4 regions of the Azospirillum sp. UENF 211521 genome follow, and region 1 is predicted to be linked to each of the others. Evidence: riboswitches for the same ligand, from Rfam matches in the RefSeq annotation. Region 1 holds a riboswitch; each other region holds the start of a gene.
The links. Region 1 has a riboswitch for thiamine pyrophosphate ahead of ACWPN5_RS24010 (LuxE/PaaK family acyltransferase). Riboswitches for the same ligand answer to the same signal wherever they lie in the genome.

Region 1 (7,020 bases):
ACGAGCTGCGCGAGGTGCTGGCCTTCCTGCCCACCCTGACCGACGCCGACGCGCCGGTGGTACGGGCGGTGGGGGCGGCCATCGAGACGGTGCTGGGCCGCCCGGCGGCGCAGGTGGTGTCCCCCGGCACCTACGACCAGAAGCACATCGCGCGGGTCGGGCATCTCAAGGACTGCATCGCCTACGGTCCCGGCATTCTCGACCTCGCCCACCAGCCGGACGAGTATGTGGACATCGACGACATGGTCCATTCCGCGCAGGTCATGGCGATGGCCGCCCTGTCTTTGCTGCGGCGGGAGGTGTAGGGGAAAGAGCGCCGGCTACTTCCAGGTGACCCGGCCGCCGACCTCCTCGGCGATGAAGTCCGACCAGCGCTCGCGGTCACCCAGGAGGTTCGCCGGGAAATAGTCGTTCAGCTCCACGGACTGCCAGCGGTAGCCGGGACGGTTGAAGAGGTCGCTGCCCTCCGCCAGGAAGCGCGGCACGTCGATGCCGTCGAGGATGTCGTCGCGGTTCAGCTCCTGGTGCGAGAAGCTCTGGATCTTGTGCCGGATGGCGGCGTCGTCGCCGATGTAGGAGAAATGCCAGCCCGCGTGGGGCAGGATGTCCACGTAGGCGGGCCGGGTCTCGGGGGTGTAGCGGTCCAGCGTGCCGCGGCTCTCCCGGATCTGCTGCGGCGTGGTCATCCGGGCCATCAGCCCGCGGACGGCGACGGGGAAGACCGAGAAGTTCTCGCCCTCCACGTTCATGAAGTTGACCTTGAAGTAGAACAGCGGCACGCGGAACCCGGCGATCATCGCCGAACTGTCGCGCAGCGACGCGAGCGAGCGGGCGCGCAAAATCTCGTCCACGTCGGAGACGACGACGATGTCGTCCGGCTCCACCTTGTCCAGCCCGAGCGCGATGGCGTTCCGCTGCGCCCGCTCGCGCACCCAGGGATTGTCGGTTTCCGGGAAGTCGGGGGCGACGATCAGCTTCACCTTGTCCAGGAAGGGCAGGAAGCGGTCGCGCTCCTCCATGAAATGCAGGGGCTTGGTCGCGCCGGTGAAGGTCTGCTTGGCCTCGACGATCACGAACTGGTCGACGGTGTCGTACAGCTCGCGGAAGCGCAGCTCCAGAAGGTCGAGTTCGTTGTGGAAGGTGAAGCAGTCGTAGATCTTCGGCTGGCGGCGCTGCGGCGCGGCCACCGCCGGCCAGCGCGACCCCGGCGCCGCCGTCGTCTGCACGGCATCGGCCAGGGCCAGCACATAGTCCCGCGCGGCACCGCTCGTCCATTCGGTGATCTGGGAGCGCAGGACCGTCTCGTCCCGCCGCGCCACCAGCTTGCGGACCATGGAGGCGAAGGGGGCCTTGCGTCCGGACAGCGCGAGGCTGGTCATCAGGTCCGTGTACTCCCGCCGGTCGAGGAGCGGGCCGTCCATCACCTCGATCCGCTCCTCCAGCGCGCGGTCCCCCAGCACCTTGCCGAAGTTGAACAGGCCGTGAAAGCCGAAGGCCGGTCCCGGCACCGGCGTCCGCTCGAAGGCGAAGCGGTCGGCCACCGCCTCCGGGGCGAAGCGGATGCCGGCCTTCTCCAACGCCGGGCGCTCGGTCCGGCAGATGACGTGGTCCTCGGGGATGCCGGCTTCGAAAGGCAGGTCGCGCAGCCGGTCGAGCAGGGCGGCGGAGCGCAGGGAGAAGCCGCCGTTCCCCACCGTCATGCCGTCGTCGTACCAGCCCCAGCGGGCGCCGATGTAGTCGAAGGCGCGGAACGCCTCCGTCCAGGCCTGCGGATCGGCGACGAAGCCGTCCCACTGCGCGATCAGGACATGCTTCGTCGTCACCAGCCGGCGCAGGCGGACGTTGATGGTGTCCGAATAGTCGTCGATGTCGTTGATCGGGGCGATGCGGTGGAAATCGACGCCCGGAATCCTCGGGTCGCGGTCGGAAAGGAGCAGGACGCTGGAGAAGCGGCAGGCGGCGATGCTGTCCCGGATGGCCATCTCGACCAGGGCGTGGTTCGCCGTGTCGGCGAACACCAGCGTGCAGTCCTCGATCCTCACCATCCCGTTCCCCGTTCTGCCGCCGGCGTCGGCCGCCCGCGGGCGCGGATCCTATCACGGCGGTTGTGGGGCTGCCACGGGCGGAGCGCCGGCCATCCTTGAGCAGTCCGTCTCAGAGCCCGACCTCCTTGACGGGCGGGGGCCGGTCCCTTAGCTTGCGAATGTTCCCTGGGGGGCCTCGCTAGGAGGCTGAGACTCCGCCGGTCCGGCGCTTTCATCCGGACAACGCGGTGACCCATCGAACCTGATCCGGGTCATACCGGCGTAGGGACGGGACTGAAGGGCGGCACGGCGTACCCCCATTCCATCCAGACACCGCTTGTCCCGGCAACAGTTTGTTGGCGTTGCAAAAGGTGTGCGGACGTGACCGAAGCCCGACTTGTCGAAGAGCTGCTGGCCTTCATCGCCGCCGGAGAGGCGGACGAGGAGGCGTTCAACCGCATGGCGCTGGCCGTCTTCGCGCACCAGTTCGAGACCAACGCCCCCTACCGCCGCTTCGCCACCCAGCGCGCGCGCACCCTGCGCACGGTGAAGAGCTGGCGCGACGTGCCCGCCGTGCCGATCAGCGCCTTCAAGGACCTGACGCTGAGCGGCCGCCCGCCGGAGGAATGCCCGCACGTCTTCATGACCAGCGGCACCACCAAGGGCGTGCGGGGCAAGAGCCACCATCCGACGCTGGCGGTCTACGACCGCTCGATGACCGTCAATTTCCGCCGCCGCTTCATGGGCGAGTATGAGCGGCTGCGCATGGGCATCCTGTTCCCGACCGAGCAGGCGATGCCCAGCTCCTCGCTCGCCCATTATCTGGCGCTGGCCAAGAGCGAATTCGGGACGGCGGAGAGCCGGTACTTCGTCTCCGACGCCGGGCTGGACGTGGACGGGGCCATCGCCGAGCTGTCCCGCGCCGAGGCCACCGGCGAACCCTACGCCCTGCTGGGGGCGAGCTTCAGCGTCGTGCATCTGATGGACGCGCTGGCCGAGCGGGGGCGGAGCTTCGCCCTGCCGGCGGGCAGCCGCGTCCTCGACACCGGCGGTTTCAAGGGCCAGTCGCGCGAGATGGCGGCGGAGGAGTTCTACGGCCGCCTGTCCGCGACCTTCGGCGTGCCGCGCCGGCTGTGCATCAACATGTACGGCATGACGGAGCTGAGCACCCAGTTCTACGACGACGGCAACGAGGCCTGCCCGTCGGTGAAGTCCGGCCCGCATTGGATCCGCAGCCGGGTCATCAACCCGCTGACCGGGCAGGAGGTGCCGCGCGGCAGCGTCGGCGTTCTGGTCCATCACGATCTGGCCCATTTCAACTGCGCGTCGGCCATCCTGACCGAGGATGCGGGGGTGGAGGTGGACGGCGGCTTCCAGCTTCTCGGCCGGGCCGACGGGGCGGACGCCAAGGGCTGCTCCATGGCGGTCGAGGATTTCCTCAAAGCGGCGCGGGCGACTTGATGGAGCGCGCCGGGCATCTGCCGGGGCTGTCCGCCGACGCGGTGGACTGGCGGACGCTGACCTTCCGGCGCGGCGCCGAGACGCTCGACGTGGCGGTGCCGGTGCTGAGCGAGGCGCAGATCGCCGAATTGGCAACGCGGGTGCGCGCCAACGCACGGGCTTATCTGAAAAGCCGCACCGTGGCGGAGATCGCCGCCGCCATCGACCGCGCCGTCGCCCGGCTGCTCGACCGCGGCGACCCGTGGCGGCGAAAGGCCGAACGTCTGCTGCCGCTGGTCACCGGCTACGACGCGGAGATGGTCCGGCTGGGGCTGACCGGCTATCTGAAGACCTTCCGCGGGCCGGAGCTTCGGAAATTCATCGCGGAGGATTTCGCCAATCCGGCGGTGCTCGACGATTTCCAGCCGATGCCCAAGGGCGGCTTCGCCCGCGCCTTCGGGCCGGAACTGCTGCTGCATGTCTGGGCGGGCAACGTGCCGGGCCTGCCGCTGTGGAGCCTGATTTCCGGTCTGCTGGTGAAGGCCGGCACGGTCGGCAAGCTGCCGAGCGCCGAGCCGCTGTTCGCCGGCTGGTTCGCGCAGATCCTGGCGGAGATCGACCCGGAGCTGGCCGACTGCATCGCCATCGTCTGGTGGAAGGGCGGCGACGAAGCGACGGAGCGCGCGTGGCTGGGCCGCGCCGACACGGTGGTCGCCTATGGCGGCAACGACGCGCTGGAGGCCATCCGCTCGCGGGTGCCGATCACCACGCGCTTCCTGCCCTACGGTCACAAGATCAGCTTCGGCATGGTCGCCCGCTCCGCGCTCGACGCCGGGAAGGCGGGGGCGGTGGCGCGGCAGGCGGCCTACGACGTGGCGCGCTACGACCAGCAGGGCTGCTACTCGCCCCAGACCTTTTTCGTGGAGCGCGGCGGGCGGGTGTCGCCGCGTGAATTCGCCGGCTATCTGGCGCACGAGCTGGACGCGCTGGGCAGCAAGTTCCCGCGCCGCCCTCTGTCGATGGGCGAGGCGGGCAGCGTCGCGTCCTGGCGCAACGCGGAGGAGACGAAGGGCTTTGCCGACCCCAGCCGCGCCCTGCTGGGCGATCCGGCGGGAAGCTGGGCGGTCGCCTACACGGACGCCGCGGACGGTCTCTCGCCTTGCGGGCTGAACCGCACGGTGACGGTGGTGGCGGTGGACCGGCTGGCCGAGGCGGTGCCGGGGCTGGCGCCCTACCGCGCCTTCCTCCAGACCGTGGGCATCGCCGCCGCGCCGGAGGAGCTGTTCGCGCTCGCCGGAGCGCTGGGGGCGGTCGGTGTGACGCGCCTCTGCGCGCTCGGCCGCATGACCGCGCCGGAAGCGGGCTGGCACCATGACGGGCGGTTCAACCTGCTGGACCTCGTCACCATGACCGAGATCGAAGGCTCGGCGGAACGGGCGGCGGACGCGTTCGCTCCCTACACGGATTGAGGCGCCGGCCATGAGCTTCGTCAGCATCGAACAGGCCGGCTACGGCGTCCCGAGCGGCGGCACCATCCTGGACCGCATCGACTGGACCATCGGGGAGGGCGAGTTCCACGCGCTGGTCGGGCGCAGCGGCTGCGGCAAGACGACCCTGCTGAAGCTGGTCGCCGGGCTGCTCGCCCCCTCGACCGGAACCGTCCGCATCCAGGGGGAGCCGGTGCGGGGGCCGGGTGCCCAGGTCGGCTTCGTCTTCCAGGCGCCGACGCTTCTGGAGTGGCGGACGGTGCTCGACAACCTGCTGCTGCCGGTGTCGCTGACGCGCCGTCCGCAGCCGGCGGACCGCCGCAAGGCGGAGGAGCTGCTGGACCTCGTCGGCCTGTCCGGACTCGAAGGGCGCTACCCCAGCCAACTGTCGGGCGGACAGCAGAGCCGCGTCGCTCTGGCCCGCGCGCTGGTCACCGAGCCGCCGCTGCTCCTGCTCGACGAGCCCTTCGCCGCGCTCGACGCCATCACGCGGGAGGAGTTGCAGAACGACCTCTTGAAGCTCTGCGCCCGGCACCGCACCACCGTGCTGTTCGTCACCCACGACATCGCGGAGGCGGTCTATCTGGCCGACCGGGTGGCGGTGATGGAGGGCGGGCAATTGCGCCACGCCCTGCCGGTGCCGCTGGCCCGCCCGCGCGGGCGCGACGTCCGCTACAGCCCCCGCTTCAACGCCCTGTGCCTGGAGCTGCGCCACGCCATGGATGGCGCGGGCTCCGGCGTGGCACTGGAGCGCGCGTCGTGATGGTGCGTGCCGCCTCCGCCCTGCTGCTCGTCCTGCTGCTGGCGGGGTGGGAGGTCTATTGCCGGGTGGCGGGGGTGTCGGCGCTGGTCGTGCCGCTGCCCTCGGCGGTGCTGCGCACGCTGTGGGACGGGCTGGCCGGGGGCTATCTGCTGCCGCACCTCTGGGTCACCACGGCGGAGATGGCGATGGGCCTCGCCGCCGGCTGCACCGTGGGTTTCCTCGCCGGGGTGCTGCTGGCCGAGGTGCCGGTGCTGCGCCGCCTGTTCTACCCCTACATCCTCGCCAGCCAAGTGGTGCCGAAGCTGGCGCTGGGGCCGCTGTTCATCGTCTGGTTCGGCTTCGGCATGACCTCGACCGTCGTCATCACGGCGCTGATCTGCTTCTTCCCGCTGCTGGAAAACACCATGACCGGCCTCCAGCAGGTCGATCCCAACAAGCGGGAGCTGTTCCGGATGCTGCGGGCGACGCGCCTGCAAACCCTGCTGCGCCTCAAGATTCCCTCCGGCCTGCCGGTGATCCTGGCGGGCTTGCGCGTCGCCGTGGTGCTGGCGCTGGTCGGCGCCGTCGTCGGCGAGTTCATCGGGGGCCGGCAGGGGCTGGGCGCCTCGATCATCGCGGCGCAGGGGATGATGGATTCGACCATGATGTTCGCCCTGTTCATCGTCATCACGGTGCTGGGCATGATCGTTTATCAGGCCGCCGCCGGGCTCGAACGGTGGCTGCTGCGCCGTCCGTGGAAAGGATAATCACACGATGTTCGGGTTCCTGCGCACCCTGGGTGCCGTCGCCGTTTCCGCCTTCCTGCTGTCCTCCCCCGCGCTGGCGCTCGACAAGGTGACCGTGGCGGGCTGGAGCCAGCCGATCAGCGAGATCACCAACCTGCTGGCCGAGCCGGACAAGGGCTTCTTCAAGGCCAAGGGGATCGATCTCGGCTATGTGCCGGGGACCGGCGGCGGCTCGGCCATCCAGAACATGCTGACCGGTCAGGCCGACGTGGCCTTCACCGACCCAGCCTCCTTCTATCTGGCGCTCGACAAGGGCGAGAAGCTGATCGCCATCTACAACATCTACCCGCAGAACGTCTTCAACGTGGTGTCGCCGAAGGAGCGCAACATCACCAAGCCCGAGGACCTCAAGGGCAAGCGCATCGGCGTCTACAGCCTGTCCAGCGGCACGCGCCAGAACCTCCAAGTGCTGCTGCATCAGGTGGGGCTGAGCGAGAAGGACGTGACCATCGAGGTGACCGGCCTGCTGAACTTCGCCCCCGTCATCCAGGGTCAGGTGGACGCCACCGCGGCGACCGACA
Region 2 (7,020 bases), on a different contig from region 1:
CGGCTGGGAGCTGGTGCCGCCTTCGGGTGGGGCCACCGGCGGGGCCGCTCCCGACCTGACGGCCGACGCCTACCGCCTGCCCGTGGCAGTGCCCGCCGGCCAGACGGTGACCCTGGCGGTCGCTCTGGAGCGCCCGCGGATCGAGCGCTTCGGCATCTCGGAAATGTCGCCGGAGCAGGTGCGGGCCTACGCCTCCTCCACGGAGCTGCCGGCCGCGGCGCGCGAGGCCCTGGCAAAGGTCGCGACGCTGCGCGGCGCCGTCGCCGACAAGGAGCGCCGCGTCGGCGAGTTGGAGCGCGAACAGGCTGAGATCGGCAAGGAGCAGGAGCGGCTGCGCCAGAACCTCGCCACGCTGCCGCGCGACAGCGACCTGTTCAAGCGGACCATCGCCAAGATGGGCGAGCAGGAAACCCGCCTGGACGGTCTGTCCCGCGAGCTGTCCACCGCCCGCAAGGAGGCCGACACCGCCCGCAACACGCTGCGCGATCAGGTGCGCGGCATGACCTTCTGAGCGTAAAGGCGGAGCGTCACCAGGGCAGCGGAGACACGCCGAACAGCGTCCGGTGCAGGTGCAGCAGACCGCCATAGACCAGCAGAGCCACCGCCGGGCGCCACCAGCCGATCTCCTTCCAGACGAGGCTTTGGCGCCCGGCCAGGATCGCCGCGAAGGGCAGGTTGGAGGTGCGCGCGGCGTAGCGGTCCCAATCGGCCCCCAACCGCCGCGCCAGCTTCGCGTCGATCAGGATGCTGCCGCCCAGCGCCAGCAGGGCGAGCGTGCCGAACAGGATCAGCGAGGCCAGATCGCCGTTCGGCACCATATGGGCGACCGCCCACAGCCCGACTCCCCACAGGAACGGGTTGCGCGTCACCCGCAGGATGCCGCGGACCGGCTCGCGGTCGCCGGTCAGCAGCCTCTCCTGCCCGACCGAGGTCGGGTTCGGGGTGGAGAGGCCGGCGACGAGCAGAAACAGGGCGACCGGCACCAGCAGGATCGGCACCCAGGCCAACCCGCCGGCGGGCGGCCACAGCGGCACATGGGGCGCCGCGTTGTAGGCCGCCACCAGCCACCAGAAGGCCAGCGCCGAGACCAGCGAATAGAGGCCGAGATAGGGCTTCTCGCCCAGCCGTCCGACCAGCGCCGCGCGCAGCGGCGTGCTGGAAATGCCAAAATGCGTCAGCAGCAGGAACAGCCCCGCGGCGGACAGATGGGCGATGGTCCCGGTCATCAGCGGTCTCCCGGTCGCGTCCTACACCCCTCGTAAAGCGCCCTCGTCAGGCGCCCTTGTCCAGCGTCGTGCCGCTGCAATAGGCCCAATCGTCGCCGTGCAGGCCGAAGAACAGGGCCACCGGTTGCTTGCCGGAGCGGTCGATGACCACGCGGAAGCGGTTGCCGGTGCAGGCACCCGCCGCCTGCTTCTGGTAAGGCAGCTTGACGCTCTTGGACTTCAGGCAGGAATCAGCGGCCTTGGGCGGGTTGGCCGACGCGTCGATGCGCTTGCCGTTCAGCACCATGTAATAGTTGGTAGCCTGCCCGCCCTTCACCTCGGCCTTCACCTCGATCTTGCCGAATCGGGACTTGTAGAGGCCGGCGTCGGTTTCGCCGTCCGGCGCTCCGGGAGCGATGGCGCGGAAGGACACGGCGCCGCAGGCCGGCGGCTCCTTCTTCTGAGCAAGGGCCGGCTGGGCAAGCGCAATGGTGGCGGCGCCCGCGATCAACGCGGCACCGAAAAGACGCGACAGCGGCATGCGAACCTCCTGGATCGGATGGAAGGGGATCGGATGGAAGGGGATCGGATGGAAGGGGATGGGCGGGTCAGGCGGTGGCTTGGCAGAACAGGGTCTGCTGCATGATGGCGCAGTCCTTCTCCACCCCGCCGTCGAGCATCGAAATCTCGACGCTGGTGACGGTCAGGGTGCGGCCCGGCTTCAACACGCGGGCGCGGGCGATCATCACCTCGCCCTTGGCCGGCGCCATCAGGTTGACCTTGAACTCCACCGCCAGGACCTCGCTGCCCGCCGGCATCAGCGTGTAGCCGGCGTAGCCCCCGGCGTTGTCGGCCAGCGTGCTGACCATGCCCGCGTGGAAAAAGCCGTGCTGCTGCGTCAGGTCGGTGCGGAACGGCAGGCGCATCTCGCAGAAGCCGGGCTCCAGCCGCGTCAGCTCGATCCCCAGCGTCTTGCAGATCGGCTGGCGCTCGAAGCCGGCGCGGCAGCGCGCCTCCCAGTCCGGATCGCGCGGTTCGAAGGTCTTGGGCACGTCTCGGGTCCCTCTGATCGTGTTCGGGGGGTTGAAATCGGACGGCCCCTACCCTGCGCCAGCCTTACGTTCCGATCAAGCCGAGCTGCGGGCTCGACGCCTCCGCGAAGGCGCGTTTCGGCATGCGCCCGGCCAGACGGGCCGCCCGCCCCGCCGCCACCGCGTCGCGCATCGCCGCCGCCATGCGCACCGGATCGCGCGCCTTCGACACTGCGGTGTTCAGCAGGACGGCGGCGCAGCCCAGCTCCATCGCCAGGGCGGCATCCGACGCCGTACCGATCCCGGCGTCTAGGACCACCGGCACCGGGCTGCGCGCGCAGATCGTCTCGATGGCGTGCGGGTTGCGGATGCCCAGCCCCGAGCCGATGAAGGCGCCCAGCGGCATCACCGCCGCAGCACCCAGGTCGGCGAGCTTGCGGCAGGTCACCGGATCGTCGTTGCAGTAGGGCAGAACGGTGAAACCGTCACCCACCAACTCCTCGGTCGCGCGCAGCAGTTCTTCCACATCGGGGTAGAGCAGTTCGCGGTCGCCGATGACCTCCAGCTTGATCCAGTCCACACCCAGCGCCTCGCGGGCGAGTTGCGCGGTCAGCACCGCCTCCTTGGCGGTCAGGCAGCCGGCGGTGTTGGGCAGCAGCCCCGCGCGGTCGCCGATGACGTCGACGAGGCTTTCCGAATAGCCGTCCAGGCTGATGCGGCGGATGGCCAGCGTGACCAGTTCGCTGCCGCTGGCCTCCAGCGCGTCGAGCATGACCTGCTGGTTCGGATAACCGGCGGTGCCGAGAAACAGGCGCGAGCGGAACTCGCGGCCCGCTATGGTGAGCGTGTCGTTCATGGGTGTTTCCTCGATGATTGATATCCCCTCTCCCGCCTCGGGAGAGGGGAGGGGCCCGCGCGAAGCGCGGGAAGGGTGAGGGTGCCGCCGAGGATCAGCGCCTTGATCCTTGCACGACCCTCACCCGCCCGCTGCGCGGGCACCCTCTCCCGGGACGGGAGAGGGATTGGGCGCCGCCTTTGCGGGAAAAACGATCAAGGGACGTGGCGGGCGAGAGGTTCAGCCGCCCTGCACGGGCCGGATGATCTCCAGGGCGTCGCCCGCGGACAGGGCCGTCTCATCCCAGCGGCGGGACGGCAGGACGGCGCCATTGAGAGCGACGGCGACCCCGCGAGTCCCCGCGGCGATACCGCGGTCGGCCAGCAGGGCGGCGACGGTCGGAACGTTCAGCTCCTCCTCCCGCCCGTTGACGCGGATGCGGGCGCTCATGCCGCGGCTCCCCTGGGCTGGGCGAAGCGGTCGAGCGCGAAGGGGAGGATCACCGGATCGCTTTCCCCGGTCAGGACCAGCCGCGCCACCGAATCCGCGGTGACCGGGGTCAGCAGGATGCCGTTGCGGTGGTGCCCGGTGGCGTAGACCAGCCCCTCCACCTCCGAGAGGCCGAGGATCGGGGCGTCGTCGCGGGTGCCGGGGCGGAAGCCGGCCCATGCCTCCTCGATGGGCAGTTCGGCGATGCCCGGCAGGGCGCGCCACGCCCCCTCCAGCAGGGCGAACTGGCCCCCGGCGGTCAGCCGGTCGTCGAACCCGCGCTCCTCCGTCGTGGCGCCGACCAGCAGCCGCCCGTCCAGCCGCGGGATCAGGTAGGTGCCGGGCGTCCACACCACATGGCGCAGCAGCGGCAACCGGGCGTCCATGCGCAGGCAGAGCATCTGGCCCTTCACCGGGCGCACCGGCGGCCGCACCGCCGGGGACAGCCCGTCGATCCAGCCCGACCACGCCCCGGCGGCCAGGACCACATGGTCGGCCTCGAACAGCCGGTCGCCGACCTGGACGCCAACGGCGCGACCACCACGGACCTCGATGCGGCCGATCTCTGCATACTCGTGCACCACGGCACCGGCCCGCAAAGCGGCGGCATGCAGGGCGGCGGCGACCTTGCGGTTGTCCACCTGATGGTCGCCGGCGCAGAACAGCGCACCGGCCACGCCCGGCTGGAGATAGGGCTCGCGCCGCCGCACCTCCGCCCCGCTCAGCCATTCCACCGGCAGGCCGAGCTTGGTCTGGAAGTCGTGCAGGAAGCGCACCTTGGCGGCGTCGTCGGCGTTCAGCGCGATGACCATCGTGCCTTCGTCGCGCAGGTCCACCGCCATGCCGGAGGCGGCCTCCAGCTCCGCCGCGAAGGCGGGCCACAGGTCCTGCGAGGCGCGGGTCAGCGGCAGAAGGCTCTCTTCGCCAGGTTCGGTCTCCACGCAGGCGGCGAGCATGCCGCCCGCGGCGTGGCTGGCGCCCCGGCCGGCAGCGCCACGGTCGAAGACCTCCACCCGGCAGCCGGCGGCGGCCAGCCTCCAGGCGATGGACAGGCCGATCACCCCGGCGCCGACCACGGCGACGGTGGGCCTTCCAGAAGCGGAAAGAGCGGAATCAGATAAGGGCGCGGATACCATGCGGCGGCTCCCTTCGCTGGCATTATCCAGACAGGTTCGATGGGTGTGATCTCAGCCGCGCGAGCGCATCCCGCACGGCACCCCAGCCAATGCCCGGATCATCCGGAAGAGAGCCGCCTTTGGCAAGCCCCTTTTCGTTGGTCACAACAACAAAAGCGACGCCAACCCCAGGAAGGACAGAAATCCGATGACGTCGGTCATGGTGGTCAGGAAGACCGAACTCGCCACCGCGGGATCGACGCCCAGCCGGTCCAGCCCGATGGGAATCAGCACCCCGCACAGCCCGGCGACGAACAGGTTGATGACCATGGCGCAGCCGATCACGAGGCCGATCATCGGCTCGAACCACGTCGCGGCGATGGCCCCCACCAGCGTGGCGAAAACGGCGCCGTTGAGCAGACCGACCAGAACCTCCTTGCCCACCACGCGGGGGGCGTTGGAGGACGAGAGCTCGCGCGTCGCCAGGGCGCGCACCGCCACGGTCAGGGTCTGGGTCCCGGCGTTGCCGCCCATCGAGGCGGTGATCGGCATCAGCACGGCCAGCGCCACGATCTGCTCGATGGTCGCCTCGAACAGCGAGATGACGCCCGCCGCCGCGAAGGCGGTGAACAGGTTCAGCCCCAGCCAGGAAATGCGCGAGCGCGAGGTTTCCAGAACCGAGCGGTAGATGGAGGTGTCGCCGACGCCGCCAAGCTTGCCGATGTCGTCCTCGGCCTCCTCGTCGATGATGTGGACCACGTCGTCGACGGTGATGACGCCGATCAGCCGCCCGCCGGCGTCCACCACCGGGGCGGAGACCAAGGCGTATTGGCGGAACAGGTTCGCCACCTCCTCCTGGTCCATGGTGGCGGGGATGGTGTCCACCTCCTCCGTCACCAGATCGGCGATGCGGACCGACCGCTTCTGGCGCAGCAGGCGCGACAGCGGCACCGCCCCGACCACCCGGTGCATCGGATCGACGACGAAGATGTCGTAGAAATCCTCCGGCAGCTCGTCGGTGGCGGCGCGGACATAGTCAATGGTCTTGCCGACCGTCCAGAACTGCGGCACCGCCACCAGATCGCGCTGCATCAGGCGGCCGGCGGTGTATTCGTCGTAGGTCAGGTTCTCCTGGACCAGCGCGCGGTCGGCGGCCGGCAGATTCTCCAGCACCTCGCGCCGGGTGTCCTCGTCCAGGTCCTCGATGACGTCGACGGCGTCGTCGGTGTCCAGCTCCGCGACGGCGGCGGCCAGTTCCTTCGGCTCGAACAGCTCGACGATCTCTTCGCGCAGATCGTGGTTGAGGTAGCTCAGCACCTCGCCGTCGAAGTCGGGGCGCAGGACGCCGATCAGCGCCTCGCGGTCGTCGTGGCCGAGCTGCTCGATCAGGTCGGCGATGTCGGCGGGATGAAGCGTGTCCAGCTCGGCCCGCAGCTCGTCGCGCCGCCCGGCGTGCAGCCGTTCGACGACCTCCTCGACAAACTCCGGCTCCACACCGTAGGCGCGCTCCTCCTCGCCGTCCTCGCGGGGCGGGTCGGGGCGTTCGGCCGGGTGCGGCACATCGTCCTGGATACGATCCGGTTCCTGGCGGTCGGTGTGCATGGCGGCACCCTCCCTTCACGATGGCAATGCGGCGTGACGGCATGGCCCTGCGATCGGCCGACCATGGCGCACCGGCGTTTGCGGGTTGGTGGGGAGCCCTCGCGGGTTCCCGCCGGGGCGACCACCGAATATAGGTGTGCCACCGTTTTGTCCAGCCCGGCGGACCGTTCCAAGCCCTCCGGCCCCGCGCGCAATTGCTTGCGCGGGCTTCACAATTCGTGCACCCATAATGGGCGCGGGGCTTTTCACCTCGCGCAGCCCGAGAAGAACCGACACCACCGGCCAGCGGATGTGACGATGGAGTACGCCTACACCGACATCGACGGTCAGGAGGGGATCATGCTGTCGGGGCGTTTCACCTACGACGACAGCCGCAAGTTCCACGACCTGCTGGCGGACTGGGACATCGGCGCGCGGCCCGACGTGCGGCTGGACCTGCGCTACATGACCTTTCTCGACTCCGCGGCGATCGGCATGCTGTTCGTCCTCGCCAACCGCTGCCGCGACGCCAAGGGGCTGGTGACGGTACACAACGCGCAGCCCTACATCGTGCAGACGATGCGGCGCGTGGCGCTCGACCAGTATGTGGAGTTCCGCTGAGGAACAACGGCCCGGAAAGAAATGGGCCGAAAACGAAAAAGCCCGCTGTGGTCCGATGGACCGGCGGGCTTTTCGTTTGTTTGCCAAATCCCCCGTTTCGGGGGGATGGTGCGGTCGAGAAGACTCGAACTTCCACGGCATCT
Region 3 (7,020 bases), on a different contig from region 1:
TGGTGTGATGGAAATGTCCGCCAGACTGTCCGATGCGCCGGATGGGACCAGCGCCGATCCGCGAAAAGCCGGGTTCGCTTCGCCAAACGTCCGCCCGGCGATTCACGAAGCGTGAATTGCCGACGCCCCCCGAGGCGATGCGGCGCGGGCCAGACCTGCGGTTGCGGCATTGGGCAGCGTCATGGTTGCTCAGATACTGTGCAATCATGACCCAAACCGCCGCTCTTCCCGCCGCTGCCGCCAGCGATGACACCCGCCGTGCTATCGGCTGCTTCGTGCTGGCCATCTTCCTGTTCGCGGGCATGGACACGCTCATCAAATATCTGAGCAGCGGCTACCCGGTGGCGCAGCTCATGTTCGCGCGGTCGGTGGTGGCGGTGGTGCTGGTCGGCGGCATTTCGGTGGCGCGCGGCGGCTGGGGCGGGATGCGCACGCAGCGCCCGGTCGCCCACGTCCTCCGCTCGCTCGCCGGGCTGCTGTCGATGGGCTGCTTCTTCTATGCCTTCAAGCACTTGCCGTTGGCTGAGGTCTATGTGCTGAGCTTCGCCGGCCCCCTGTTCATCACGGCGCTGTCCATGCCGCTGCTCGGCGAGCCGGTGGGGTGGCGGCGCTGGGCGGCGGTGCTGGTCGGGTTCGGCGGCGTGGTGGTGATGGCCCGCCCGGAGGCCGACGCGCCGCTCCTGCCGATTCTCGTGGGCGTGGCAGCGGCCTTCTTCTACGCGCTGGCGATGATCGCGGTGCGCGGCCTGTCGCGGACGGAGAGCAACACCGCCATCGTCGTCTATCTGCTGCTGACCACCACGGTGGTGAGCGGCGTGGCGGCGATCCCCGACTGGGTGCAGCCGGGCGGGTTCGACCTGTGGCTGATGCTTCTGGTCGGCACGCTGGGCGGGGCGGCGCAGGTGCTGATGACCCAGGCCTTCCGCCTGGGCCGCGCCGCGGTGGTGGCGCCCTTCGAATACACGGGGATGATCTGGGCGACCCTGCTCGGCTTCCTGGTCTTCGGCGACGTGCCGACCCCTACGGTCCTGGCCGGGGCTGGGATCATCATCGCCAGCGGGCTCTACATCCTCTACCGGGAAACGCGGCGCCGCGGCGACTGATCGGTCAGGCCGCGGCGGAGAAGGTCAAGCCGCTGTCCGCGACACGCGGCGGGTCGGTCAGCGCGACGATCCGGCTGCGCTCCAGCACGCGCCGGATGCGCGGCGGGTGGTTCTCGAAGGCGATGACGCCGCCGCGCTCAAGCACGGCCTTGCGCAGAGCCAGCAATATCCCGATGCCGCAGGAATCGAGGAACTCCACCCGTCCCAGATCGACGCGCAGGGTCAGGGTCCGCGCATCCGCGGCGCGGCGGAGCAGGGGCGTCAGCCCCGGCAGGGCGGCGTGGTCGATGCGCCCCGACAGGACGGCCCGCAGCCCGCAGCCGTCCGGCGCGGCGGCGAAGCGGTGGAGGGTGACGGTGCCGTGCGACGGGGTGGGCCGCATGCTGCGTGACGACTTTCCGGTTGGGGCGACGATCCGGCGTGGGCCGGGGGCGGCGGAAGGAACCACGGGAAGCGCGACTCTCCGGTGTCTGTTGCGTTGCGAAATTGTGAAAAGGCGCCGGGCCGCCGCTTGACAGCCGGGCGCCGGGCTCACACTGTGCACACGAACGGCTGGGGTGCCTGCCGCAAGGCGGGCTGAGACCACACCCATCGAACCTGATCTGGGTCATGCCAGCGAAGGGAGCCAAGCGTTCGAGGCTGTGCCGCCGCTACACCCCTGGCCTCCTCGTCCTCGCGCGGTTCTTCGCCGGGCAGGAGGAGACACATCCATGCGGCGCTTCCTTTCCATCCTCTCGGCAACCGTCTTTACGGCGTCCCTCCTGTCCGGCGCGGCGCGGGCGGGCGATGCCTCGGTCCCCGTGCTGGTGCCGCTGACCGGCTTCCTGTCGCTGGAGGGGACGAGCCAGCGCAACGGCGCCGTCCTGGCGCTGAAGGACGCGCCCGCGGGTGTGACGGTGCGGTCGGAGGTGATCGACACCGGCACCTCGCCGGAGGCTGCGGTCACGGCGCTGGAGCGCGCGGCGGGCGGCACGGTCACGGCGGTGGCGGCCAGCATGCTGGGCACGCAGATGCTGGCGATGCTGCCGCTGGCCCAGGATTACAAGATTCCGCTGGTCACCGTGTCGGGCACGGCGAGCATCACCGAGCAGGGCAACCCCTGGGTCTTCCGCTTCTTCCCCGGCGACGCCGTGACCAAGGAGGCTCACGCCCGCTACGTGACGGAGGAGTTGGGCAGGAAGCGCCCGGCGGTGATCTACCAGACGACGGCCTACGGCCAGAGCGGCAAGGCCCATCTGGAGCAGGCCTTCAAAAAGCTCGGCGTCGAGCCGGTGTTCGAGGAGGGGGTGGACCCCGCCGCCAAGGATCTGCTGCCGGTCCTGACCAAGGCGTTGGCGGCCAAGCCCGACGTGCTGGTGCTGCACCTGCATTCCGGCCCGACCGCCCTGTTCATCCGGCAGGCGGCCGCCAACGGGGTGGCGGTGCCCATCGTCGCCGGTTCCGCCATGCACCAGCCGAGCACCGCGGCGCTTCTGGAACCGGCCGAACTGAAGGGCGTGTGCGCCGAGACGGCGGCCTCGCCGATCTCCGGCGGCAGCCCGGAGGTGGAAGCCTTCACCACGGCCTACCGCACCGCCTTCAACGCGGAGCCGGACGCCTTCGCGCTCGGCCAGTATGACGGCATCCGCATGGTGCTGGCGGCGGTGCAGGATGGGGCGGGGAACGCGGAGGCCGTGCGCAAGGCCCTGTCCACCGGGACCCACCAGGGTCTCGCCATGACCTACAAGTCGGACGGCAAGGGCAACATGGCGCACTCCGCCGTGATCGTCTGCTACGACGGCGCCTCGCGCGTGCCGGCGATCGCCAAGCGCTACGACAACCTGACCGGCGTGGTGACCGGCATGGTGAAGTGAGCATGTCTTGATCACCCTGCAGCTTCTCGTCAACGGTCTGGCCCTGGGTGCGGCCTACGCGCTGGTCGCGCTGGGCTTCGTGCTGGTGCTGAACGCCACGGCGGCGGTGAATTTCGCGCAGGGTGACCTCGTGATGGCCGGCGGGCTGCTCGGCGTGGCGCTGGCGCCGCATCTGCCGGGGTATCTGCCGCTGCCCGGGCTGCTCCTGCTGCCGGTGGTGCTGGTGCTGATGGCCGGGCTGGGGCTGCTGCTGGCAGCGGCGGCCTATCTGCCGCTGCGCCGCCGTCCGCCGGTGGCGGTCTTCATCAGCACCATCGCAGCGGGGATCATCCTGCAGAACGGCGCCTCCGTCCTGTTCGGACCGGAGCCGCGCGCGGCACCGCCGCTCCTGGGTGGGGGAACGCTCGACCTCGGCGGGCTGGTGGTGGCGGAGCAGTCGCTGGCGATCATCGCCGTCGCCGCTCTGCTGATCGCCGGGCAGCAATGGCTGTTCGGGCGGACCCAACTCGGCCGCCGCCTGCGCGCCACGGCCCAGGACCCGGAGATGGCACGGGCTTGCGGCGTGCCGGTGACGGCGATGATCCTGATCACCTTCGCGCTGGGCACCGCCTTCGCCGGGGCGGCGGGGCTGCTGCTGGCCAACCGCTACTTCGTCACGCCCACGGCGGGCGGCGACCTGATCCTGAAAGCCTACATCGCGGTGACCATCGGCGGCTGGGGCTCGGTTCCGGGCGCGGTGGCCGGCGCGCTGCTGATCGCGCTGTTCGAGGTCGGGGTGTCGTCGGTGCTGTCCTATCCGGTGGCGCTGGGGCTGCTCTACGCCACGCTGCTGGTCATTCTGGTCGCCCGCCCGCAGGGGCTGTTCGGCGAGGCGGCGCGGCGTCGTGCGTAAGGGCGTGCGCAAGTTGTGGGCGCTGGCCCCCACCCTGACCCTCCCCCGCTGGGCGGGGGAGGGGATTGGGGTCGCGGTGCTGCTGGCGTACGCGCTGCTGTACGCGTCGCCCTACGGGCTGCGCGTGCTGACCGTGGCGGGGGTGTACGCGCTGGCCGCCATCGGGTTCCAGATCGTCTTCGGGCTGGGCGGTGCGCTGTCGCTGGCCCATGGCGCTTTCTTCGGGATCGGGGCCTACGCGACGGGCATCCTGGGCAGCCAGTGGGGGTGGGGCTTTGCCGCGACCTTTCCGGTGTCGCTGCTGGTGCCGCTGCTGCTGGCCCTGCTGGTCGGGTTGCCGGTGCTGCGGCTGGAATCCCATTACTTCGCGCTGGCGACGCTGGGGATCGCGCAGGTCGTCCATCTGCTGGCGGTCAACAGCCCCGCCCTGACCGGCGGCGCCAACGGATTGCCGGGGGTGCCGGGCATCGTCCTGTTCGGCTGGGCGGTGCCGCGTGGCCTGCCGCTGGCGGCGGTGGTCTGGGGCTTCGTGGCGCTGGGCGGGCTGCTCGCCTGGAGGCTGGCGCGCGGGCGCTGGGGGCGGGCGCTGACGCTGGTGCGCGACGACCCGCTGGCCGCCGGCACGCTGGGTCTGGACGTCGGCGGGCTGCGGCTGGCCGCCTTCACGCTGAGCGCCGTCTATGCCGGGGCGGCGGGCGCCTTGGCGGTGCACACCCAGCGCGTCGTCTCGCCGGAGGTGCTGGAATTTCCGGTCATGGTCTCCGTCCTGACCATCGCTGTGGTCGGCGGGCGGGGGCGGGTGGCCGGGGCGATCCTGGGAGCGGTGCTGCTGCTCCACCTGCCGGAGTGGTTCCGCTTTCTGGAGCGCAGCTATCTGATCGTCTACGGCGTGGCGCTGCTCGCCACCATCGTTCTGGCGCCGCACGGGCTGACCGGCCTGCTCGACCGGCTGTTCCCGGCCCGCCCGGCACTCCTGCCGAAGCCCGAAGCTCCGCCGGAAATGGCCATTCCGAATGGACCTTTGCTGCGGGTGGAAGGGCTGACCAAGGGCTTCGGCGGGGTGCGGGCGGTGGACGGTGTGTCGCTGACTCTGGAGGCCGGGACCATCACCGGGCTGATCGGCCCCAACGGCTCCGGCAAGACGACGCTGGTCAACCTGATCTCCGGCCTTGAGACTCCGGATGGCGGGCGGGTGCTGATGGGTGATGTGGATTTGGCGGGAAAGCGGCCCGACCGCATCGCCCGCGCCGGGATCGCCCGCACCTTCCAAGCGGTCAGCCTGCCCGACGGCGCCAACGTTCTGGCCGCCGTAGCCGCGGCGCGGCTGGAGCGCGACGGCTCGATCGCCCAGGCCGAGGCCCACGCCCTGTGGGCGTTGGAGCGGCTGGGCGCCGCGGACCTCGCCGCGAAGCCCTGCGCCGGGCTGCCCGCCGCGCTGCGCCGCCGGGTGGAGCTGGCCCGCGCGCTGGCCCGCCAGCCCGCCGTCCTGCTGCTCGACGAACCGGCGGCGGGGTTGACCGACGGGGAGAAGGCGGAGTTGGCTGGTCACCTGCGCGCCATCGCCGCCACCGGCACCGCGCTTCTGGTGGTGGAGCACGACATGGGCTTCCTGCTGCCGCTTGTCGGCCATGTGCTGTGCCTGGACCAGGGGCGCCCGCTCTACGCCGGCCCACCGGAAGGGGTGCGCAGCGATCCGGCCGTGGTCGCCGCCTATCTGGGGGAGGGCGCGTGATGAGCGAACCTCTGTTGCAGGTCGAGGGGCTGACCGCCGGCTATGGCGGAGCGGTGGCGGTGGACCGCCTGTCGCTGTCCGTGGGAGCGGGGGAGGCGGTGGCCCTGTTGGGCGCCAACGGGGCGGGCAAGTCGACGTTGCTGAAGGCCATCCTCGGTCTCGTCCCGGCGACGGGCGGGCGGGTCCGGCTGGAGGGCGCGGAGATTGGCGCCCTCGCCTTGGAGCGGCGGGTGCGCCTTGGCCTGGGCTATGTGCCGGAGGGGCGGCGCGTCTTTCCCGGCATGAGCGTGCGCGACAATCTGGAGGTGGCGAGCTGGCAGGACCGGGCCGGGCGCGCCCGGGATCTGGAGCGCGTCTTCGCCCTGTTTCCGGCGCTGGCGGGCAAGGCGGAGGAGCGGGCGTGGCGCCTGTCCGGCGGGCAGCAGCAGATGCTGGCGGTCGGCCGCGCGCTGATGGGCCGCCCGCGCGTCCTGCTGCTCGACGAACCGTCGCTCGGCCTGTCGCCCAAGCTGGCCGGGGAGGTCTTCGCCGCCGTCCGCGCCATCGCCGCCACCGGGACGGCGGTTCTGGTCGCCGAGCAGAGCGCCGCCCGCGCCCTGTCCGCCGCCGGGCGTGTCGTGCTGCTGCGCCTTGGTCAGGCGGTGCACGACGGGCCGGTGGACACCCTTCCCGCCGAGGCGCTGCGGGACGCCTTTCTGGGCGGCTGATCGCGTTGCGGAGGGTGGCGCCGGACGCAATTCGGCATTGCGGCAACAGGCCGGGATCTTTGTCGTGACTTTCTCGTCTTGCGCTTGCCGATCCCCAACGGCGGGGCTAGCTTCCGGCGTCGCACCGCCCGTAAGGATTACCTCTGCCATGTTGGACAAAGCCGTCGCTGCTGCACTTTCCTCCCTTCTTCTGCTGGGCGCCGCCGCTGCCCACGCCGATGGGGCGCAGGTGGCGGAGCTGGTCCCCGTGAACCCGCCGACCATGTATTACCCGGCGCCGTCCTCCGGACCGGCACCGGCGCCCCGCACCGTCGCGCCCTCGGCACCCGCGGCGCCGGCGGCGGCCGCCGATCCGACCGAGAAGACCGGGCCGGCCGAGCTTGAGGACGGCTGGGAAGGCGGCCCGTCGCGTGACCGGGACGGCAAGTTCGCCTATTGCGCCATCGAGGGCCGCTTCGACACCGGCCATGTCCTGATGATCGCGCGCAACGTCAAGGGCGAGGTCAATCTCGGCATGGGCATCCCGGGCGCCGAGCTGCCGAACGGCGAGCAGTGGAAGGTCAAGGTCGTGGTGGACGGCAAGCTGACGCGCGAGCGGCGCGCGCTGGCGCCGAAGCCGGACATGCTGGTCATCCCCAACGGCAAGGACGAGGAACTTTACACCGCCCTGATGAACGGCAAGGAGGTGGTCTTCGCCTCCGACGCCGACCGCATGGCCTTCGCGCTGAAGGGC
Region 4 (7,020 bases), on a different contig from region 1:
TCGATGATTCCCGGCGGCGCCTACGCCGCCGTGGTCCTGTCCTTCCGCTTTGCCGCGACCGATTGCGTCGAACCGGAACGGCGCCCGCGGGCCATGTCGGCGGTGATGGCTGGGGGGGTGTTCGCCGGGGTCATCGGGCCGCAGCTCGTCACTTTCACGATGGATGTCTGGCCGCCGTACCTGTTCCTGGCGACCTTCCTCGCCCAGGCCGCCGTGGCGGCGCTGTCCGCGCTGGTGCTGGCCGGCGTGCGGCTGCCTATGCCAACCGCCGCCGAGGCCGCCGGAGGCCGCCCGCTCGGCGTCATCGTGCGCCAGCCGCGATTCATCACCGCCGCGCTGTGCGGAGTCGTCTCCTATCTTCTGATGAACTTCATCATGACGGCCGCCCCGCTGGCGATGCGGCTGTGCGGCCTGTCGCAGGAGGCGTCCAACCTCGGCCTGCAATGGCACGTCATCGCCATGTACGCCCCGAGCTTCGTCACCGGGCGTCTGGTCGAGCGGTTCGGCGCGTCGCGCATCGTGTTCGCCGGACTGGGCCTGATCGCCGCCTCCGCCGTGGTGGGGCTGGGCGGCGTCGACGTGACGCATTTCTGGGTCAGCCTGATCCTGCTGGGTGTCGGCTGGAACTTCGGCTTCCTCGGAGCCTCCGCCCTCGTTCTGGAGTGCCATCGGCCGGAGGAGAAGACCCAGGTGCAGTCGCTCAACGACTTCATCGTGTTCGGCACGATGGCGGTGGGGTCCTTCGCGTCGGGCGGGCTGCTGGCCGCCTTCGGTTGGGATTCGGTGCTGTGGGTGTCCTTCGTGCCGCTGGCGGCGGCCATTGCGGCGCTCGCCGTCACCGCCTCGTCCCGCGCCGCCTCCGCGGCCGCCTGAGGCCGTTCGCCCCCTCCCTTCCGCGATTGCGCAGAGTGCCGACGGGTCCCGCCTTTCGGGCGGGGCCACCCCTGCCGACGATCCGGTTTTCGAAAGCCCGAAAAATTTTTGGATGAAAAGCGCAACACGCCAAAAGTTCGTGTTGCCAACAATCGTGTCTCTGGCATACCATATGCCGTATCTGGAGCGCCACGAACGCAGGGACGGCGAGACCGGCTCTCCAGCTCATCATTGAACCATGACTCACATCGGCACGGAACAAGGCCGCCCATGACGCGGCGATGCGGACGCTCGCTCGGACACCGCCTCGCCGGCTCAAGGGGACCCTCATGCCCGGTATCAAAGCGTCGCAATCCCACGGGAGGGAATGATGGTTGGATCGACAGAATCCCAGAGGCCAGCTTTTAACAGTTCCGGCGGCTCGCAGGCGCCCATCTCCGACGGCGCGCGCTGGATGCAGATTGTCGTCGGCATCGTCTGCATGGTGGCCGCGGCCAACATCCAGTACGCCTGGACGCTGTTCGTGCCGGAAATCCAGGCCACCCATGGCTGGACCCGCGCTTCGATCCAGACCGCCTTCACCGTCTTCGTCGTCGTCCAGACCTGGCTGACCCCCATCGAAGGCTACTTCATCGACCGTTACGGCCCCCGCGCCATCGTCGCCTTCGGCGGCGTGATGACCGGCCTCTCCTGGATCGTCGACAGCTACGCCGGCTCGCTCGGCATGCTCTATGTCGGTTCGGCCATCGGCGGCATCGGCGTCGGCTGCGTCTACGCCACCTGCGTCAACAGCGCCCTGAAGTGGTTCCCGGACAAGCGCGGCCTCGCCGTCGGCCTGACCGCGGGCGGCTACGGCGCCGGTTCGGCCGTGACCATCCTGCCGATCGCCAACATGATCCACTCCTCGGGCTATCAGGCGACCTTCTTCTGGTTCGGCCTGCTGCAGGGCACGATCATCCTCATCGCCGCCTACTTCCTGCGCGCCCCGCAGAAGGATCAGGTCAAGGCCTCGACCAAGGTCCTGCAGTCCCGCCGCGACTACACGCTGAAGGAAGCGCTGCAGACGCCGGTGTTCTGGGTCATGATGCTGATGTTCATCTGCACCGTCTCCGGCGGTCTGATGGCGGTGGCCCAGCTCGGCGTGATCGCCCACGATCTGGGCGTGAAGGAAGCCCCGATCAGCCTGTTCGGCATCACCATGGCGGCTCTGCCCTTCGCGCTGATGCTCGACCGCGTGATGAACGGCATCTCCCGTCCGCTGTTCGGCTTCGTCTCCGACCACATCGGCCGTGAAGCGACGATGTTCATCGCCTTCACCTTCGAAGGCCTCGGCATCCTGATGCTCAGCCGCTTCGGCCACGACCCGATCATGTTCCTGATCCTGTCGGGTCTGGTGTTCCTGGCCTGGGGCGAAGTGTACAGCCTGTTCAGCGCCACCTCGGCGGACACCTTCGGCACCAAGCATGCGGCGAAGATCTACGGCGTGCTGTACTGCGCCAAGGGCGTCGCGGCGCTGCTGGTCCCGCTGGGCAACCTGCTGATGGAGGCCACCGGCACCTGGGCGACCGTGCTCTACATCTGCGCCACCATGGACCTCATCGCGGCCTTCTGCGCCATCGCGGTCCTGCGGCCCATGTTGCGCAAGCACCATGCCCGAAACGCCGAACTCGCCGCCCAGCAGGGCACGGGTGGGCTGGCGGTGCAGCCCGGCCACTGATCGGCCCGCGAAGCTCCAGGTTTCGTATCTCGGACGACTTTATCTCGGATGACGGCCGCCGCGCGCACCCCGCGCGGCGGCCTTTTTTCATTCCAGGAAGAAGGGACGGTTGTGGCCCTCGCCGGACTGGTTGAAGCGGTCCGACGACCAGAGGCCATCCGGCTGCTCGTCCTGCGGATCGGCATTCCACTCGTCGTCCTCCCGCATCAGCAGGGTCAGGCCGTGGCCCATCAGGCCGGCCAGAGCGACGAAGGCGATCAATTGGGATTCGAGCATGGGATGGGCTCCGGGCTCTCGGGAGGGGGCGTTGCTTTTTGTTGTTGTGATGCATCGTAGCGGCCCGGCTCAGGCTGCGCAATAGGATTTTGTATACCAGATAATGGATACCAGAATCGCGTCGCTTGCATTGATCGGGTGGGATTCGCCGTGAATCGCGACTTAAATCGCATTGACGTGGGTGGGGCGGATGGTTCAGCATGGCGACGTTCCAAGGGGAGCCCCATAGCACGGGGCTGAGATGATGCCGTAAGGCGCCGAACCCTTTGAACCTGATCCGGGTCGTACCGGCGTAGGGACAGGAACAAACGGGCCACGGTCACGCGCACCCCATCGCGCACCCCTTTATGGGGACCGCTCCGGTCGTCCGTTCTGCCGCTCCGTCACACCCGGGTCTCCAACGATCCTATGTGCGATGGAGATCCACAGCAGATGCCCGACACTCTTCCCCCCGCTTCCCAGAAAGCCGCGCCGTCCGACCATTTTTCGGTGACGACCGGCCCGCTGCCCTCGTCCAGCAAGGTTCATGTGGCCGGGGAGCGCTTCCCCGACCTGCGCGTGGCGATGCGCGACATCCATGTGGGCGGCGGCGAGCCGCCGGTGCGCGTCTACGACACCTCTGGCCCCTACAGCGATCCCGCCGTGCAGACCGACATCCGCCGCGGCCTGGCGGAGCTGCGCCGCTCCTGGATCGAGGCCCGCGGCGACGTCGAGGCCTATGAGGGCCGCGAGGTCCGTCCGGAGGACGACGGGCTTCGCGTCGGCGAGACGCGCGCCGTGCCCGTCTTCGACCGCGCAGGGCGCCGTCCGCTGCGCGGCAAGCCGGGCCGGACGGTCACGCAGATGGCCTACGCCCGCGCCGGCATCGTCACGCCGGAGATGGAGTACATCGCCGTCCGCGAGAATCTGGGCCGCCAGCGGCTGGCCGAAGCGGCGGCGCGGGACGGCGACGACTTCGGCGCCTCCATCCCCGACCATGTGACCCCGGAGTTCGTCCGCGACGAGGTGGCGCGCGGGCGGGCGATCATCCCGTCCAACATCAACCACCCCGAATCGGAGCCGATGATCATCGGCCGCAACTTCCTCACCAAGATCAACGCGAACATCGGCAACTCCGCCGTCGCGTCCTCGGTGGGGGAGGAGGTCGACAAGATGGTCTGGTCGATCCGCTGGGGCGCCGACACCGTGATGGACCTGTCCACCGGCCGCAACATCCACACCACCCGCGAATGGATCCTGCGCAACAGCCCGGTCCCCATCGGCACCGTGCCGATCTATCAGGCGCTGGAGAAGGTGGGCGGCAAGGCCGAGGACTTGACCTGGGAGATCTTCCGCGACACGCTGATCGAGCAGGCGGAGCAGGGGGTGGACTATTTCACCATCCACGCCGGCATCCGTCTGGCGCACATCCCGCTGACCGCGAAGCGCACCACCGGCATCGTGTCGCGCGGCGGCTCGATCATGGCGAAATGGTGCCTGTCCCACCACCGCGAGAGCTTCCTCTACGAGCGGTTCGAGGAGATCTGCGAGATCATGAAGGCGTACGACGTCGCCTTCTCGCTGGGCGACGGGCTGCGTCCCGGCTCCATCGCCGACGCCAACGACGCCGCCCAGTTCGCCGAGCTGGAGACGCTGGGCGAGCTGACCAAGATCGCCTGGAAGCACGACGTGCAGGTGATGATCGAGGGGCCGGGCCATGTGCCCATGCACAAGATCAAGGCCAACGTCGACAAGCAGCTGGCGCTGTGCGGCGAGGCGCCCTTCTACACGCTCGGGCCGCTGACCACGGACATCGCGCCGGGCTACGACCACATCACCAGCGCCATCGGCGCCGCCATGATCGGCTGGTTCGGCACGGCGATGCTCTGCTACGTCACGCCGAAGGAGCATCTCGGGCTGCCGGACCGCGACGACGTCAAGGTGGGCGTGGTAACCTACAAGATCGCCGCCCACGCCGCCGACCTCGCCAAGGGCCATCCCGGCGCCCAGGAACGCGACGACGCCCTGTCGCGCGCCCGCTTCGAGTTCCGCTGGCGCGACCAGTTCCACCTGTCGCTCGACCCGGAGACGGCGGAGCGCTTCCATGACCAGACCCTGCCGGCGGAGGGGGCGAAGGTCGCGCATTTCTGTTCGATGTGCGGGCCGAAATTCTGCTCGATGAAGATCACGCAGGAGGTGCGGGACTACGCCAACTCCGGCATGGCCGAGATGTCGGAGAGCTTCCGCGCCAAGGGTGGGGAGATCTATCTGGAGGAGGGGCAGGCGGCGGACTGACCCCCGAATCGAAAAGGGGACGCCCTCGCGGGCGCCCCCTCGCTTCGGCTCCTTCCCCAAGCGGGGGGAAAGGGGAAAAGAGCGTCAAGGTGTTGCCGTCACGCTCCGGCCGCTGCGCGCGTCCAGCGACCCGGCGGCCATGCGGTTGCGCATCGGGCGCAGGACGAACAGCGCCAGCACGGCGGCCAGCGCGTTGACCGCGGCGGCCAGCAGGAAGACCGCGTGCCAGCTTCCCGTCGCGTCGGCGATGATGTTGGCGAAGGGGATCAGCAGCGCCGCCGTGCCTTTGGCGGTGTAGAGCAGCCCGGCGTTGCTGGCGGCGAACTTCGACCCGAAGGTGTCGGCGCAGCAGGCGGGGAACAGGCTGTAGATTTCGCCCCAGGCGAAGAAGACAAGACCGGTCAGCAGCACGAAGGCCACCGGGTCGCGGCCGTAGAGGCTGAGCGCGACGATGCCCACCGCCTCGATCGCGAAGGCGATGAACATGGTGTTCTCGCGCCCGATGTGGTCGGACACCCAGCCGAAGAAGGGGCGGGTCAGCCCGTTCAGCACCCGGTCGATCGACAGGGCGAAGGTCAAAGCGGGCAGGGTCAGGCCGAGGATGCTGACCGGCGCGTGGGCCAGCCCAAAATCCTGGGCGATCGGGCCGAGCTGGGCCGTCGCCATCAGCCCGCCGCCGGCCACCATGACGAACATGGCGTACATGACCCAGAAGACCGGGGTGCGGACCATCTGGCTCGGCGTGTACTGCCGCTGTGCGGGCGGGGCGGCGAAGCCGCCGCGGGCGAGGGGAGCGGAGGGCGGGGCGACCAGCAGCCAGGCGAGCGCGAAGACCACCAGACCCTGGCCCAGCCCGAAGGCCATGAAGGTCGCCTCGTAGCCCGAGGTCTCGATCATCGTGGCGATGGGCACCACCGTCAGGGCGGAACCCGCTCCGAAGCCCGCCGCGGTGATGCCGGCGGCCAGACCGCGCCGGTCGGGGAACCATTTCAGCGCGTTGCCCACGCAGGTGCCGTAGACGGCGCCCGCCCCGATGCCGCCGATGGCCGCCGCGACGTAGAGCACGAGCAGCGAGTCCGCCACCGCGTTCAGCGCCCAGGAGGCGGCGCAGAGCAGCGAGCCGAACAGCACGACGATCCGCGGGCCGAAGCGGTCGACGAACCAGCCCTCGACGGGCACCAGCCATGTTTCGGTGACGATGAAGATGGTGAAGGCCACCTGGATGGCCGCACGGCCCCAGCCGTGCTTGTCGTCGATGGGTTCGACGAAGAGGGTCCACCCGTACTGGAGATTGGCGATCATCGACATGCAGATGACGCCGGCAAGCAACTGCATCCAACGCCCGCCGACAGGCAGGGCGCTTTGCGCACCGGTTTGGCGCATATGGTTCCTCCCGGATGGTCCGCGATCTCGTTCTTGTCCTGGCGCGCGCGGGGTGCGTTGGGTGCCCGACCGCTTCGCTTTATCCTTCGAACGGGGCTGTCCGGTTGGATGCCTGTGGCATGCCAGACGCCATATTCGTGATGCCTTGACGGTGAGTGTGGCGGATAATCCGTGAAGTCATCAACAAATTTTCGTGAGCGGGCGCCGCTCTGGCCGTAAGTGATATATCAAATCGGCCGGCGGCGCCTCACCGCTTACACGACCAGAACCGCGCGGAAGTCGTTGACGTTGGTCAGGGTCGGTCCGGTCACCAGCAGGTCGCCGAGCGCGCTGAAGAAGCTGTAGCCGTCGTTGTCGGCCAGCCGTTCCTTGGCGTTGACGCCGGCCTCGGCGGCGCGGGCCAGCGTGTCGGGAGTGAGCAGGGCGCCGGCGTTGTCCTCCGTGCCGTCGATGCCGTCGGTGTCCGCAGCCAGGGCGTGGACGCCCTTCATGCCGTC

Region 2: another riboswitch for thiamine pyrophosphate. It lies ahead of thiO (glycine oxidase ThiO); the one in region 1 lies ahead of ACWPN5_RS24010 (LuxE/PaaK family acyltransferase).
Region 3: another riboswitch for thiamine pyrophosphate. It lies ahead of ACWPN5_RS05695 (ABC transporter substrate-binding protein); the one in region 1 lies ahead of ACWPN5_RS24010 (LuxE/PaaK family acyltransferase).
Region 4: another riboswitch for thiamine pyrophosphate. It lies ahead of thiC (phosphomethylpyrimidine synthase ThiC); the one in region 1 lies ahead of ACWPN5_RS24010 (LuxE/PaaK family acyltransferase).

What each region holds. Positions count from the first base shown of each region.
Region 1 covers NZ_JBSNCF010000002.1:1,601,376-1,608,395, forward strand. The annotation lists gene ACWPN5_RS24000 (acetylornithine deacetylase/succinyl-diaminopimelate desuccinylase family protein) at 1-305, shown strand, start outside; gene ACWPN5_RS24005 (DUF5672 family protein) at 321-2,045, opposite strand; TPP riboswitch at 2,202-2,331, shown strand; gene ACWPN5_RS24010 (LuxE/PaaK family acyltransferase) at 2,406-3,485, shown strand; gene ACWPN5_RS24015 (acyl-CoA reductase) at 3,485-4,933, shown strand; gene ACWPN5_RS24020 (ABC transporter ATP-binding protein) at 4,944-5,714, shown strand; gene ACWPN5_RS24025 (ABC transporter permease) at 5,714-6,460, shown strand; gene ACWPN5_RS24030 (ABC transporter substrate-binding protein) at 6,468-7,020, shown strand, end outside.
Region 2 covers NZ_JBSNCF010000001.1:1,598,703-1,605,722, reverse strand. The annotation lists gene ACWPN5_RS07550 (hypothetical protein) at 1-511, shown strand, start outside; gene ACWPN5_RS07545 (NnrU family protein) at 528-1,226, opposite strand; gene ACWPN5_RS07540 (hypothetical protein) at 1,273-1,746, opposite strand; gene ACWPN5_RS07535 (PaaI family thioesterase) at 1,814-2,257, opposite strand; gene ACWPN5_RS07530 (thiazole synthase) at 2,322-3,092, opposite strand; gene thiS (sulfur carrier protein ThiS) at 3,312-3,521, opposite strand; gene thiO (glycine oxidase ThiO) at 3,518-4,696, opposite strand; TPP riboswitch at 4,688-4,791, opposite strand; gene mgtE (magnesium transporter) at 4,838-6,277, opposite strand; gene ACWPN5_RS07510 (STAS domain-containing protein) at 6,575-6,877, shown strand; tRNA gene ACWPN5_RS07505 (tRNA-Leu) at 6,984-7,020, opposite strand, start outside.
Region 3 covers NZ_JBSNCF010000001.1:1,229,746-1,236,765, forward strand. The annotation lists gene ACWPN5_RS05685 (DMT family transporter) at 207-1,103, shown strand; gene ACWPN5_RS05690 (STAS domain-containing protein) at 1,108-1,485, opposite strand; TPP riboswitch at 1,647-1,744, shown strand; gene ACWPN5_RS05695 (ABC transporter substrate-binding protein) at 1,814-2,956, shown strand; gene ACWPN5_RS05700 (branched-chain amino acid ABC transporter permease) at 2,964-3,848, shown strand; gene ACWPN5_RS05705 (branched-chain amino acid ABC transporter ATP-binding protein/permease) at 3,853-5,580, shown strand; gene ACWPN5_RS05710 (ABC transporter ATP-binding protein) at 5,580-6,287, shown strand; gene ACWPN5_RS05715 (hypothetical protein) at 6,436-7,020, shown strand, end outside.
Region 4 covers NZ_JBSNCF010000001.1:2,149,283-2,156,302, forward strand. The annotation lists gene ACWPN5_RS10040 (MFS transporter) at 1-873, shown strand, start outside; gene oxlT (oxalate/formate MFS antiporter) at 1,328-2,590, shown strand; gene ACWPN5_RS10050 (hypothetical protein) at 2,678-2,866, opposite strand; TPP riboswitch at 3,071-3,183, shown strand; gene thiC (phosphomethylpyrimidine synthase ThiC) at 3,299-5,140, shown strand; gene oxlT (oxalate/formate MFS antiporter) at 5,225-6,523, opposite strand; gene ACWPN5_RS10065 (glycerate kinase type-2 family protein) at 6,778-7,020, opposite strand, start outside.